Collimonas fungivorans: one gene and its partner. The protein of the gene in region 1 interacts with the protein of each later gene in a pairwise test. Links are inferred from orthologs where the notes say so. Each region holds a gene or a part of one and is shown on either strand. Other genes may lie near its edges.

The links. Proteins that work in one complex are often made in the same cells at the same time.
Region 2: the proteins of uvrA (region 1) and uvrB interact in binary tests that used the Escherichia coli proteins (3 or more experiments, as listed by UniProt). The link is inferred for Collimonas fungivorans from one-to-one orthologs.

Annotation. Positions count from the first base shown.
Region 1 is NZ_CP013232.1:771,893-778,528, reverse strand. What follows is about bases 1,081-4,465. They hold uvrA (excinuclease ABC subunit UvrA), read left to right. Parts: upstream 1,081-1,391; coding sequence 1,392-4,265; downstream 4,266-4,465. Other genes in these bases: CFter6_RS03270 (phytanoyl-CoA dioxygenase family protein), read left to right, coding at 4,315-4,465; CFter6_RS03280 (MFS transporter), read right to left, coding at 1,081-1,191. In the rest of the region: more of CFter6_RS03280, read right to left, coding at 1-1,080; more of CFter6_RS03270, read left to right, coding at 4,466-5,094; CFter6_RS03265 (FAD-dependent oxidoreductase), read left to right, coding at 5,118-6,338; CFter6_RS03260 (PepSY-associated TM helix domain-containing protein), read right to left, coding at 6,350-6,636. UniProt on the Escherichia coli protein: The UvrABC repair system catalyzes the recognition and processing of DNA lesions. UvrA is an ATPase and a DNA-binding protein. A damage recognition complex composed of 2 UvrA and 2 UvrB subunits scans DNA for abnormalities.
Region 2 is NZ_CP013232.1:4,116,921-4,123,151, reverse strand. Bases 1,147-4,109 are described here. They hold uvrB (excinuclease ABC subunit UvrB), read left to right. Parts: upstream 1,147-1,568; coding sequence 1,569-3,650; downstream 3,651-4,109. Other genes in these bases: CFter6_RS17850 (uracil-DNA glycosylase family protein), read left to right, coding at 3,702-4,109; CFter6_RS17860 (amino acid aminotransferase), read right to left, coding at 1,147-1,441. Outside these bases: more of CFter6_RS17860, read right to left, coding at 224-1,146; more of CFter6_RS17850, read left to right, coding at 4,110-4,490; CFter6_RS17845 (TetR/AcrR family transcriptional regulator), read right to left, coding at 4,487-5,257; Fe-S cluster assembly transcriptional regulator IscR, read left to right, coding at 5,583-6,077; CFter6_RS17835 (IscS subfamily cysteine desulfurase), read left to right, coding at 6,095-6,231. UniProt on the Escherichia coli protein: The UvrABC repair system catalyzes the recognition and processing of DNA lesions. A damage recognition complex composed of 2 UvrA and 2 UvrB subunits scans DNA for abnormalities.

The sequences.
Region 1 (6,636 bases):
GCTGGATGCGATTATAAGCCAGCACAGGGTCGCCGCCCCTCCTAAAATGAATACAGAGGGGGCTCCGGCATGCTGTTTAAGCAATCCGCCTAGGGCGCCGCCGCAGAACAAACCCAGGGCTTGCATGGTGTTGTAGACGCCCAGCGCGGCGCCCTTGGCGGCCGGCGGCGCGATGCGCGACACTAGCGACGGCTGGCTCGCTTCCAGCACGTTGAAGGCAATGAAAAAACCCAGCAGCAGCACGACCAGCCATTGCCAGTGGATAGTTGCCATAGAGAATGTCACCAACAGACCGAGTTGCACGACAAACAACAAGGCCACGGCCGCCAGCATCACTTGCTTCATCTTGCCCTGCTTCTCGCCGACAAATACCGGCGGCAGCATCAGCACAAAAGACGCCAGCACCACCGGCAAGTAGATTTTCCAGTGCGACTCCAGCGGCAGGCCGGCGTATTTGACCAGCGCCGCCGGCATCACCACGAACATCGCCATCTGCGTCATGTGCAAGGCAAACACCCCATAGTTGAGCCGCATCAGCTCGCCGTTGCGCAGGATCTCCGACCACGCCACGCGCCTGGCCTTGACCAGCGGCGCCGACGGCACCAGCCATACCACCACCACGATCGCGGCCAGCGACAGGAAGCCGGTCATGGCGAAGATGCCGCCCATGCCTACCCACTGGTACAGCAGCGGCGAAACGATCAGCGACAAGGCAAAGGTGAGGCCGATGGAACCGCCGACCATGGCCATGGCCTTGGTGCGGTGTTCTTCCCGGGTGGAGTCGGCGATGAAGGCGGTCACCGCCGCCGAAATCGCGCCGGCGCCCTGGATCGCGCGGCCGATGATGACCCAGTAGATATTGCCGGCAGCGGCGGCGATGAAGGAGCCCAGCGCAAACAGGATCAGGCCGATGACGATGATTTTCTTGCGGCCGTATTTGTCGGAGGCGACGCCGAACGGGATTTGCCCGAACGATTGCGCCAGGCCGTAGATGCCCATGGCGAGGCCGACCAGGGCCGCGCTGTCGCCGCCGGGCAAGGTTTTGGCGTGCACCGCAAACACCGGCAGGATCAGGAACAGGCCGAGCATGCGCAATGCAAATATCGACGCCAGCGAGGCGCTCGCCTTGACTTCGGCGCGGCTCATGCCGCTGCTGATTTCGCTGTCAAAAGAGGAAGACGAACTATTCATATTGGGTATTGGCGGATGGCGCCGTAAAGGCTGCACAACGACGAAGATCGAAACCCGTTATAGTATCAGGTTGATCCGTTTGATATGGCATGGCCGCGCCCGGCAGCGATTCCCGCCAGGGGCTGCGGCAAGCCTTTCAGGCGTGAAAATTGCAATTCGAACAAGCCAACACGGCCTTAAACTCACGCTGAAAGCTGTAGATGGACAAAAATCGGGAAGAGATCCGCATCCGGGGTGCGCGCACGCACAACCTCAAGAACATCAATCTGGATTTACCTCGCAACAAACTGATCGTGATCACCGGCTTGTCCGGCTCCGGCAAGTCGTCGCTGGCGTTCGACACGCTGTACGCGGAAGGCCAGCGGCGTTATGTCGAATCGCTGTCGTCCTATGCGCGCCAGTTCCTGCAGTTGATGGAAAAGCCGGATGTCGACCTGATCGAAGGCCTGTCGCCGGCGATTTCGATCGAACAGAAAGCGACGTCGCACAATCCGCGCTCCACCGTCGGCACGGTGACCGAGATCCACGATTACCTGCGCCTGCTGTATGCGCGGGTCGGCACGCCTTATTGCCCGGACCATCCGGAGAAACCGCTGGCCGCGCAATCGGTGTCGCAGATGGTCGATGCGGTGCTGGCCATGCCGGACGACACCAAGCTGATGATCCTGGCGCCGGTGGTGGCCAACCGCAAGGGCGAGCATGTCGACCTGTTCGAACAGATGCAGGCCCAGGGCTTTGTGCGCTTCCGCATCCAGAGCGGCACCGGCGCCGCCAAGATCTATGAAGTCGACGACCTGCCCAAGCTGAAGAAGACCGAGAAGCACACCATCGACGTCGTGATCGACCGCCTGAAAGTCAAGGCCGACACCAAGCAGCGCCTGGCGGAAAGTTTCGAAACCGCACTGCGCCTGGCCGAGGGCCGCGCGATTGCGCTGGAGATGGACAGCGGCACCGAGCACATGTATTCCAACAAGTTCGCCTGCCCGATCTGCGGTTATTCGCTGCAGGAACTGGAGCCGCGCCTGTTCTCGTTCAACAATCCGATGGGCGCCTGCCCGGAATGCGACGGCCTGGGCCATATCGAATTTTTCGATCCCAAGCGCATCGTCGCTTTCCCTAACCTGTCGCTGGCCAGCGGCGCGGTCAAGGGCTGGGACCGGCGCAACCAGTTCTATTTCCAGATGCTGACCAGCATCGCCGCGCACTACGATTTCGACATCGACGTGCCGTTCGAGAAGCTGCCGGAAAAAGCCCAGCAGGCAGTGCTGTATGGCTCCGGCAAGGAAACCATCCCCTTCAGCTACGTCAACGAACGCGGCCGCACGGTGATCAAGGAACACACGTTTGAAGGCGTGGTCAACAACCTGCAGCGCCGTTATCGCGAAACCGATTCGATGGCGGTCAAGGAAGAGCTGGCCAAGTTCATCAATGAAAAGGAATGCCCGTCCTGCCACGGCGCGCGGCTGCGCGTGGAAGCGCGCTTCGTCAAGGTCGGCAATGGCAAGCAGGAAAGAGCCATCTACGAAGTCGCGGCGACGCCACTGCGCGAAACACTGACCTTCTTTGAAAAACTGAAGCTGACCGGCGCCAAGAAGGAAATTGCCGACCGCATCATCAAGGAAATCGTCTCGCGCCTGACTTTCCTGAATAACGTCGGCCTCGATTACCTGTCGCTGGAACGCAGCGCCGACACCTTGTCCGGCGGCGAAGCGCAGCGCATCCGGCTGGCGTCGCAGATCGGCTCCGGCCTGACCGGCGTCATGTATGTGCTGGATGAACCGTCGATCGGCTTGCACCAGCGCGACAACGACCGCCTGATCGAAACCCTGCGCCACCTGCGCGACATCGGCAACAGCGTGCTGGTGGTGGAGCATGACGAAGATGCGATCCGCACCGCCGACTATGTGGTCGACATGGGCCTGGGCGCAGGCGTGCATGGCGGCGAGGTAATTGCCGAAGGCACGCTGGAGCAGATCCTCAAGAACAAGAAGTCACTGACGGCAAAGTACCTGAACGGCACCTTGAAAATCGCCGTGCCGGAGAAACGCACGCCGGCCGATCCGGACCGCCAGTTCATCATTACCGGCGCCACCGGCAACAACCTGAAGAACGTCACGATGAACCTGCCGGTCGGCCTGCTGACCTGCGTCACCGGGGTTTCCGGTTCCGGCAAGTCGACACTGGTCAACGACACCCTGTACCACGCCGCAGCGCGCCATCTGTATGGCTCGCAGGCGGAACCGGCGGCGCATGAATCGATCGGCGGACTGGAGCATTTCGACAAGGTGATCTCGGTCGACCAGGCCCCTATCGGCCGCACGCCGCGCTCCAATCCGGCCACTTATACCGGCTTGTTCACGCCGATCCGCGACCTGTTCTCGACCGTGCCGATGGCCAAGGAACGCGGCTACAACGCCGGCCGTTTTTCGTTCAACGTCAAGGGCGGCCGCTGCGAAGCCTGCCAGGGCGACGGCGTGATCAAGGTCGAAATGCACTTCCTGCCGGATGTCTACGTGCCGTGCGACGTCTGCCACGGCAAGCGCTACAACCGCGAAACGCTGGAAGTGCACTACAAGGGCAAGAGCATCACCGAAGTGCTGGGCATGACGGTGGAAGAAGCCTATGAATTCTTCAAGCCGGTGCCGGTGATCGCGCGCAAGCTGCATACGCTGCTGGATGTCGGCCTCGGTTATATCCGCCTCGGCCAGAGTGCGACCACCTTGTCCGGCGGCGAAGCGCAGCGCGTCAAGCTGTCGCTGGAACTGTCGAAACGCGATACCGGCCGCACCCTGTATATCCTGGACGAGCCGACTACCGGCTTGCACTTCCACGACATCGACCTACTATTAAAAGTGATCCACCGCCTGCGCAACCAGGGCAATACCGTGGTCATCATCGAACACAACCTGGATGTCATCAAGACTGCCGACTGGCTGATCGATCTTGGCCCTGAAGGCGGCGCCGGCGGCGGCCGCATCATCGCTACCGGCACGCCGGAACAGGTGGCGGCGAACCCCGCCAGTGTCACCGGCAAGTACCTGGGGCCGTTGCTGGAAAAACCCAAGAAAAAATAAAACAAGCCTTCCCGGCCCACCAAGCTGGGAATGCAATCACGAGATAACGATGTCTACCAACACCACCCCGGCGCTGTCTGCGGCACAGATTGACGCTTTCGAAAAAGATGGATATTTGATTTTGCCGCGCCTGGTATCCGCCGCCGATTGCGAACTGATGGCGGCCACTACCAACGCCCACCTGGCGCAGGCAGTGGCGCCGCTGGAATACGAATCCGAAGTCGGTTATGCCGGCGCGCCGAAGTCGTTTGACAGCGTCGGCGGCCGCACCGCGCGGCGCCTGCGCAACGCCTACCAGCGCGACGACAGCTATCGTGCCTGGGCCCGCAGTCCGCAACTGGTGGCGATGCTGGAACTGCTGCTGGGCGAAACGGTTTGCCTGACCTTGTCGCACCACAATTGCGTGATGACCAAGCATCCGCACTTCGGCACCGCCACCGGCTGGCATCGCGATATCCGCTACTGGTCGTTCCCGCGCAACGAGCTGATTTCGGTATGGCTGGCGCTGGATAGCGAAAACGCCAACAACGGCGGCCTGCGCTTCATTCCAGGCTCGCACCGCTTCGACATCAAACCCGAGCAAATGGATGAGCTGGATTTCCTGCGCCCGGAAGTGGCAGCCAACCAGGCCTTGTTTGCTCAGGGAAAATCAGTCGAACTGCAACAGGGCGACGTGGTGTTTTTCCATAGCGGCCTGTTCCATGCCGCCGGTCGCAACAATACCGAAACCGTCAAGGAATCGGTGGTGTTTGCCTATCATGGGCAAAGCAATCCCCCCGCACCCGGCAGCCGCTCGGCCGCCTCGGAAGATATCCTGCTAAGCAGCTAATCACACTTCGGGAACATTCCAAAATGCAGCGTATAGCCATCATAGGCGGCGGCACCGCGGGTGCCGCCAGCGCGCTGTTCCTGGCGCGCGCCGGCCATCAGGTCACGCTGTTCGAGCGCGTAGCGCAACCGACCGCGGTCGGCGCCGGCATCCTGCTGCAACCTACCGGCATGCACGTGCTGGATGCGCTCGGACTGCTGGACCCCATTCTGGCGCACGGCGCCCGCAACCACCGCTTGTTCGGCACCACGGCCGGCGGCCGCACGGTGCTGGATGTGCGTTACCGCCACCACGATGCGCAGTCGTTCGGCCTCGGCCTGCATCGCGGCGCCCTGTTTTCCGTGCTGTGGGAAGCATTGAAGACGGTCGCCATCAAGGTTTGCAGCGGTGTCAATATCTCCCGCATAGAGCAGCGCGGCGGCCAGACTCTGTTGTTTTCCCGCGACCCGGCGGCTGGCAGCAGCGAGGCCGAGGCCGGCGAATTCGACTGCGCCGTGATTGCCGACGGCACCCGCTCCGACTTGCGCGCAGCGCTGGCGATTCCGCAAAAAGTGACGCCCTATCCTTGGGGGGCATTATGGGCGCTGGTTCCGGACGACGGCTTGACCCAGGGCAGCTTGCGCCAATGGTTTCGCCATGCGCAGCAAATGCTGGGATTGATGCCGACCGGTTTCGCCTATCAGGAAATGACGCAGCCGATTCTCAGCCTGTTCTGGAGCCTGCGCGCGGATCGCCTGCCGCACTGGCAGGAACAGGGCCTGGCGGCCTGGAAACAAACCGTGCTGGCGCTGGCGCCACCGATAGCGCCGGTGCTAGAACACATACAAAGGCCGGAACAACTCACCTTCGCACGCTATGCCGATGTGCAGATGCGCCACTGGCACGATGGCCGGATAGTCTGCATCGGCGATTGCGCCCATGCCACCAGTCCGCAACTGGGACAAGGCGCCAACCTGGCGCTGGTCGATGCGATGACGCTGGCGCAATGTTTTGCCGAGAATTCTGCGGTAGAACCGGCGCTGGCGCTGTATTCGCAACGGCGGCGGCCGCACCTGCGTTATTACCAGGGCGCCAGCAAGTTGCTGACGCCTTTCTTCCAGTCCGATTCACGCATCGCCAGCACCTTGCGCGACATCGCCCTGGGTCCGATCTGCCGCCTGCCGGTGGCGCGCCAGCAGATGGCGCTGACGCTCAGCGGCAGCAAGACCGGCTGGATCTATGGCCGCTTGCGGCAGTCGAAATAACAGGGAAACGATCAGGCCTGGTGCAGATGGCGGGCCCGCACAATCGTTTCCGATTTGCGTTTTTTCAGCCAGATGGCGATGCCGGTAATTGCAAACAACAGTGGCAGGAAACCCATGAAGGCGACCAGTATCTTGCCCGGCAAACCCAGTATCTGGCCGGTATGCAAACCGTATTGCACGCCAATGAAGGCATCGCCGCCCGAACCGGTCAATGGATCGAGCGCGCGCAGCACACGGCCGTCGGCAGCGTCGACAAATACGCGCACGCTGCCGCTGTCCTGGATGTCGTCCGGCTTGC
Region 2 (6,231 bases), 3.3 Mb from region 1 along the record:
AGAAAAGGGGCCACGTTTGCACGTAGCCCCTTCAGAATCTTGGCTCCCCGACCTGGACTCGAACCAGGGACCTGCGGATTAACAGTCCGTCGCTCTACCAACTGAGCTATCAGGGAATTGAAAGAAGCAGAATTATAGTCTCGAATTCGCTGGGTTGTCAAAGCTTTTTCTAAACTTTTCTACATCCCGGAGCAGTCGTTGCAACTTCTCCGGGAGCCGAATATTACAGGACTTTTGCGATTGCGGCGACAACATTGTCAATATTTTTGGTATTGAGCGCGGCCACGCAGATGCGGCCGGTGTCGACGGCGTAGATCGAGAATTCGTCGCGCAGGCGTTCGACCTGGGCCTTGGTCAGGCCGGAGTAGGAGAACATGCCGCGTTGCTTGGTGACGAAATCAAAGTCGTGGCCTGGGGCCTGTTCCTTCAGTTTTTTCACCAGCAGGTGGCGCATTTCGCGGATGCGCACGCGCATGCCGGCCAGTTCTTCTTCCCACAGCTTGCGCAGCTCTGGCGAGGCCAGGGCGGTGGCGACTACCTGGCCGCCGTGGATCGGCGGGTTGGAGTAGTTGGTGCGCACCACGCGCTTGAGTTGCGACAGTACGCGGCCGGCTTCTTCCTTGCTGGCGGCGACGATGCTCAGGGCGCCTACGCGTTCGCCATACAGCGAGAACGATTTCGAGAACGAGTTCGATACGAACACCGGGCCGCCGGCTTCGGTGAAGCGGCGTACTACCTGGCCGTCGGCTTCGATGCCGTCGCCAAAGCCCTGGTAGGCCATGTCGAGGAACGGCACCAGGCCGCGCTGGGTGACGACTTCGATGACCTGGGTCCATTCAGCGTCGCTGAGGTCGGCGCCGGTCGGATTGTGGCAGCAGGCGTGCAGCAGGACTACCGAGCCGCTAGGCATGGTTTTCAGCGCATCCAGCATGCCGCTGAAGTTGACGCCGCGGGTGGCCGGGTCGTAGTAAGGATAGTTGTTGACGGTGAAGCCGGCCGATTCGAACAGCGCGCGGTGGTTTTCCCAGCTTGGATCGCTGATCCAGACTTGGGTGTTGTCGGCGCTGAAGCGCTTGAGGAAATCGGCGCCCAGTTTCAGCGCGCCGGTGCCGCCGATGGCTTGCACGGTGATCGCACGTTTCTCTTGTACTACCGCGCTGTCGGCCCCAAATACCAGTTCTTGCACAGCCTTGTCGTAAGCCGCCAGGCCTTCGATCGGCAAGTAGGTGCGCGGCGCCAGCTTTTCGATCAGCAGCGCTTCCGCTTTTTGCACGCATTCCAGCAGCGGCACCTTGCCGTTGTCATCGTAATAGACGCCGACGCCGAGGTTGGTCTTGCCTGGATTCTGGTCCGCATTGAAACCTTCGGTGATGCCGAGGATAGGATCGCGTGGCGCCATTTCGATGGCGGTAAAGAGGGAGGCTGAAAGAGGTGCGTTCATCGTGATAACATAAAAAGTTGGCTGCAAAAGAGATTTTGCGGCCGGGTTGAATGCTGTGCCGGGTCACGAGACAAATCGCTGATCGGCGCGGATTTACTACCGTCTATTTTACCAAAGGTCGAGGCCCATGGCTGACATATCACAGGTTCAGAGCACCGTCGACGAGTCCAAAATCGTCACATTTCCGAATTCGCCGTACAAGCTGTTCCAGCCGTTCCAGCCGGCCGGCGACCAGCCGGTGGCCATCGAAAAACTGGTGGAGGGCGTGGAAGACGGCCTGTTTTACCAGACCTTGCTGGGGGTGACCGGCTCCGGCAAGACCTATACGATGGCCAACGTGATCGCCCGCATGGGGCGGCCAGCCATCGTCTTCGCTCCCAATAAGACGCTGGCGGCGCAGCTCTACAGCGAGTTCCGCGAGTTTTTCCCGCACAATGCCGTCGAGTATTTCGTCAGCTACTACGATTATTATCAGCCGGAAGCCTATGTGCCGCAGCGCGACTTGTTCATCGAGAAAGATTCCTCGATCAATGAGCATATAGAACAGATGCGCCTGTCCTGCACCAAATCGCTGATGGAACGGCGCGATGTGGTCATTGTGGCAACGGTATCGGCGATCTACGGTATCGGTAATCCCAACGAATACCACCAGATGATCCTGACCTTGCGCGCCAAGGACAAGGTCAGCCAGCGCGACGTCATCGCGCGCCTGATCCAGATGCAGTACACGCGTAACGAAATCGATTTCGGCCGCGGCACCTTCCGCGTGCGCGGCGATACCATCGACGTGTTTCCGGCCGAGCATGCCGAGCTGGCCTTGCGCATCGAGATGTTCGACGATGAAATCGACAGCTTGCAGCTGTTCGACCCGCTCACCGGCCGTGTACGGCAAAAGATCCCGCGCTTCACCGTCTATCCCGGTTCTCACTATGTAACGCCGCGCGCCACCGTGCTGCGCGCCATCGAAACCATCAAGGATGAACTGCGCGACCGGCTCGAATTTTTCCGTAAGGAAAATAAACTGATCGAGGAGCAGCGCATTGAGCAGCGCACCCGTTTCGACCTGGAAATGATGCAGGAAATCGGTTTCACCAAGGGCATCGAAAACTACTCGCGCCACCTGAGCGGCGCCTTGCCGGGCGAGCCGCCGCCGACCCTGGTCGATTACCTGCCGCAGGATGCGCTGATGTTCCTGGACGAATCGCACGTGCTGATCGGCCAGCTGAACGCCATGTATAACGGCGACCGTTCGCGCAAGACCAACCTGGTGGATTACGGTTTCCGGCTGCCGTCGGCGCTGGACAACCGGCCGCTGCGCTTCGACGAGTTCGAAGGCAAGATGCGGCAGACGATTTTTGTTTCAGCCACGCCGGCCGACTACGAAAACCAGCATGCCGACCAGGTGGTGGAGCAGGTGGTGCGGCCGACCGGCCTGATCGATCCTGCGATCGAAGTGCGGCCGGCCCTGAGCCAGGTCGACGACCTGATGAACGAGGCCAATGCCCGCATCAAGAAGAACGAACGGGTGCTGGTCACCACACTGACCAAACGCATGGCGGAGCAGCTGACCGAATTCCTGAGCGATAACGGCATCAAGGTGCGCTACCTGCACAGCGATATCGAAACCGTCGAGCGCGTGGAAATCATCCGCGACCTGCGCCTGGGCACCTTCGACGTGCTGGTCGGCATCAACCTGCTGCGCGAGGGCCTGGATATTCCTGAAGTGTCGCTGGTGGCGATCCTGGATGCCGACAAGGAAGGCTTCCTGCGTTCCGAGCGCAGCCTGATCCAGACCATAGGCCGCGCCGCGCGTAACCTGAACGGCACCGCGATCCTGTATGCGGACCGCATGACCGATTCCATGCGCCGCGCGATCGACGAAACCGAGCGCCGCCGTAACAAGCAGATCGCCTTCAATGCCGCCAACGGCATTACTCCGGTCGGCATCAGCAAGCAGATCAAGGAATTGATCGACGGCGTCTACAGCCCGCAGGAAGCGCGCGAAGTACTGCATGCGGCGCAGGACCAGGCCAAGTACGAGGCGATGAGCGAGAAACAGGTGAGCAAGGAAATCAAGCGCCTGGAGAAGCAGATGGTCGATCACGCCAAGAACCTGGAGTTCGAAAAAGCCGCACAGGTGCGCGACCAGCTGCATGTGCTGAAGCAGCAGCTGTTCGGCGCGCCGGGAGCGGACAATATCGTTTTGTAGTTGCAGGATTTTTTGCAGCCTGTGTTTGATCAATCCTGTTTTTGATGATTTATGACTGATTTTCTTCCTGCTTCAATCCGTTCCGCGTTGACCGGCGTGCATGCTTCCTGGCTCGCCATCCTGGAGCACGGCTTGCGTGCGGTAGCGCAAGCCAATCCGGCCTACCTGAAAGACCTGGCCGCGGCCGATTACCTGCCTACCGAGGGCCGCATGTTTGCCGCCTTCACCCAGCCGCTGGAAGCGGTGCGTTATGTGCTGGTGGGCGAGGGACCTTATCCGCGCGCGGCCAGCGCCACCGGCGTCTGTTTCATGGACGGCGCGGTCGGTTCCCTGTGGTCGGAGAAGGGCTTGTCGAAGCAGGTTAACCGCGCCACTTCCCTGCGCAATTTCATGAAGATGCTGCTGGTGGCCGATGGCCAGCTGGCGCTGGAAAACACCACCGGCGATGCGATGTCGGCTGTAGCGTTGCAGGCGCAGAAGGACAGTTCGCAGGCGATCCAGCTACTGGCCGACCTGCAAGCCAATATGGTGAAGCACGGTTTCTTGCTGCTGAACGCTTCGCTGGTGTTCCGTCCGGAAGTACCGCCGGTCAAGGACGCCAAGGCCTGGCAGCCGTTCATGCAGGCAGTGTTGCAGGGGCTGGCGGATGCTGCGGACAAGCGTGGCGAGGACTTGCCGACGCTGGTGTTGTGGGGAAAAATCGCCGAGCAGCTGAATGCCTATCCGGTGACTGCGCGCTTTCCGAAAGCAGTCGCCGAGCATCCTTACAACTTGAGTTTTATCGGCAACGCCGGCATGCAGGCCTTGTTCGGGCCGATGCAGCTGTTACGGCGCGCTTAGATCAGGCTCATTTGCCGCAGGTCGATTTCGGCCTGGGTCAGCGGTTTTTCTGTTGCAGGCGCAGGAGCCGGGCTGAGATCCAGTTGCGGTTCGGCGACGGGCGCCGCGGTTTTCGGGGCCGGCGCCGGTTTGCTCCGTTTGCCGACGGCCGGGATGGCGCTGGCCAGCCAGCGTTTGAGCATGTCGTCAAACAGCGCCAGCATCGCTTCCGGCAGTTCCGGCGTGTAGGCCTGGCGGATCACGATGCCGTCCCACATCGCGGTCAGCAGCAGCGCCGCCGCATGGGCATCCAGGGCATGGTCGATCTGGCCGCGTTCCTGGGCGGTGCGCAGCATGTCGGCCAGGCCGTCTACCCATTCCGTCTCCGCCGTCTTGATCACCGCACCTACGCGCTTGTTGCGCAAGCCTTCCGCATAGATTTCAGTCATCAGGCCGGCGTCGCTGATCGCGGCGTAGCGGCGGGCGAAGGCGCGGGTGATGGCGGACAGCGCTTGCGGCAGGTCGTCGGTATCGTGAAATTCCGACAACAAAAAGCGCGCCTGGCGCCTTTCGTCCTCTGCCATGGCCGCAATGATCGCATCCTTGCTGGTGAAATAGCGGTACACCGCGCCCGGGCCGAGGCCGACTTCTGTGCAGATCTCCTGCATCGAGGTCTGGTGGAAGCCGGTCTTGCGGAAGCACTTTCCTGCGGATTTCAGGATATCGACGCGTTTCTGGTCAGCTCTCTGCGTCGGTGATTGCGGTGTCTTGGATTTGCGGATGGCCATGCTGCTCAAAAAGAGGACTGTGCGGGAGGGTCGGTATTATAGGTTTAAGCGCCGCTTCCTTGAATATATTTTTACATTTGACACTATTCCGCTCGCTACGATTGGTATGCATATGGCAATTTTTTGCGCCGAATCCCGTTCGTCCGGGATGTCCTTATTTGTTGTAATTGTATAAATGACAATCGGCGCAAAAACCACGCCCGGCGCGGGATTCCAGGAATCGGGCAATACCTGACGGATTCACTCAAGTTTGGTATACTGTCGTAACACTTGGCAATCCAGCAGGATATAGAGACAGGTAGATAGGTTTAAGAGCGGAGATTACATGCGTCTGACTACAAAAGGCCGGTTTGCGGTAACTGCGATGATCGATTTGGCATTGCGCCAAGGCAAAGGTCCGGTAACTTTGTCTGCAATTAGCGAGCGTCAAGAGATTTCCCTGTCATATCTGGAACAATTGTTCGGTAAATTGCGTCGTCACCAGATTGTTGAATCCGTACGCGGGCCAGGCGGCGGATACAACCTGGCGCGCAAGGCCGAGGACGTCACGGTGGCGGACATCATCATCGCGGTCGACGAACCGCTGGATGCGACCCAGTGCGGCGGCAAGGAAAACTGCCACAGCCCGGACCATGAGGGCGGCAGCCGTTGCATGACACATGACCTGTGGTCGACCTTGAACGCCAAGATGGTCGAATACCTGGATTCGGTGTCGCTGAAGGATTTGGTGGATCAGCAACATGCGCAGCAGCAGGCGCAGCAGAGGAAGGCCCTGGAACAAAACGTGGTGGTGATGCATAGGTCCCACCTGGTCGCTTGATTGGAGCTAGAAAAAGTATGAACGCACCCTTGGAAAAAAGCCTGATAGACACATTGAAGGCGCCTCACTTCCCGATTTACATGGACTATTCGGCAACCACGCCTATCGATCCGCGTGTCGCCGACAAGATGATTCCCTATTTGCGCGAGCAGTT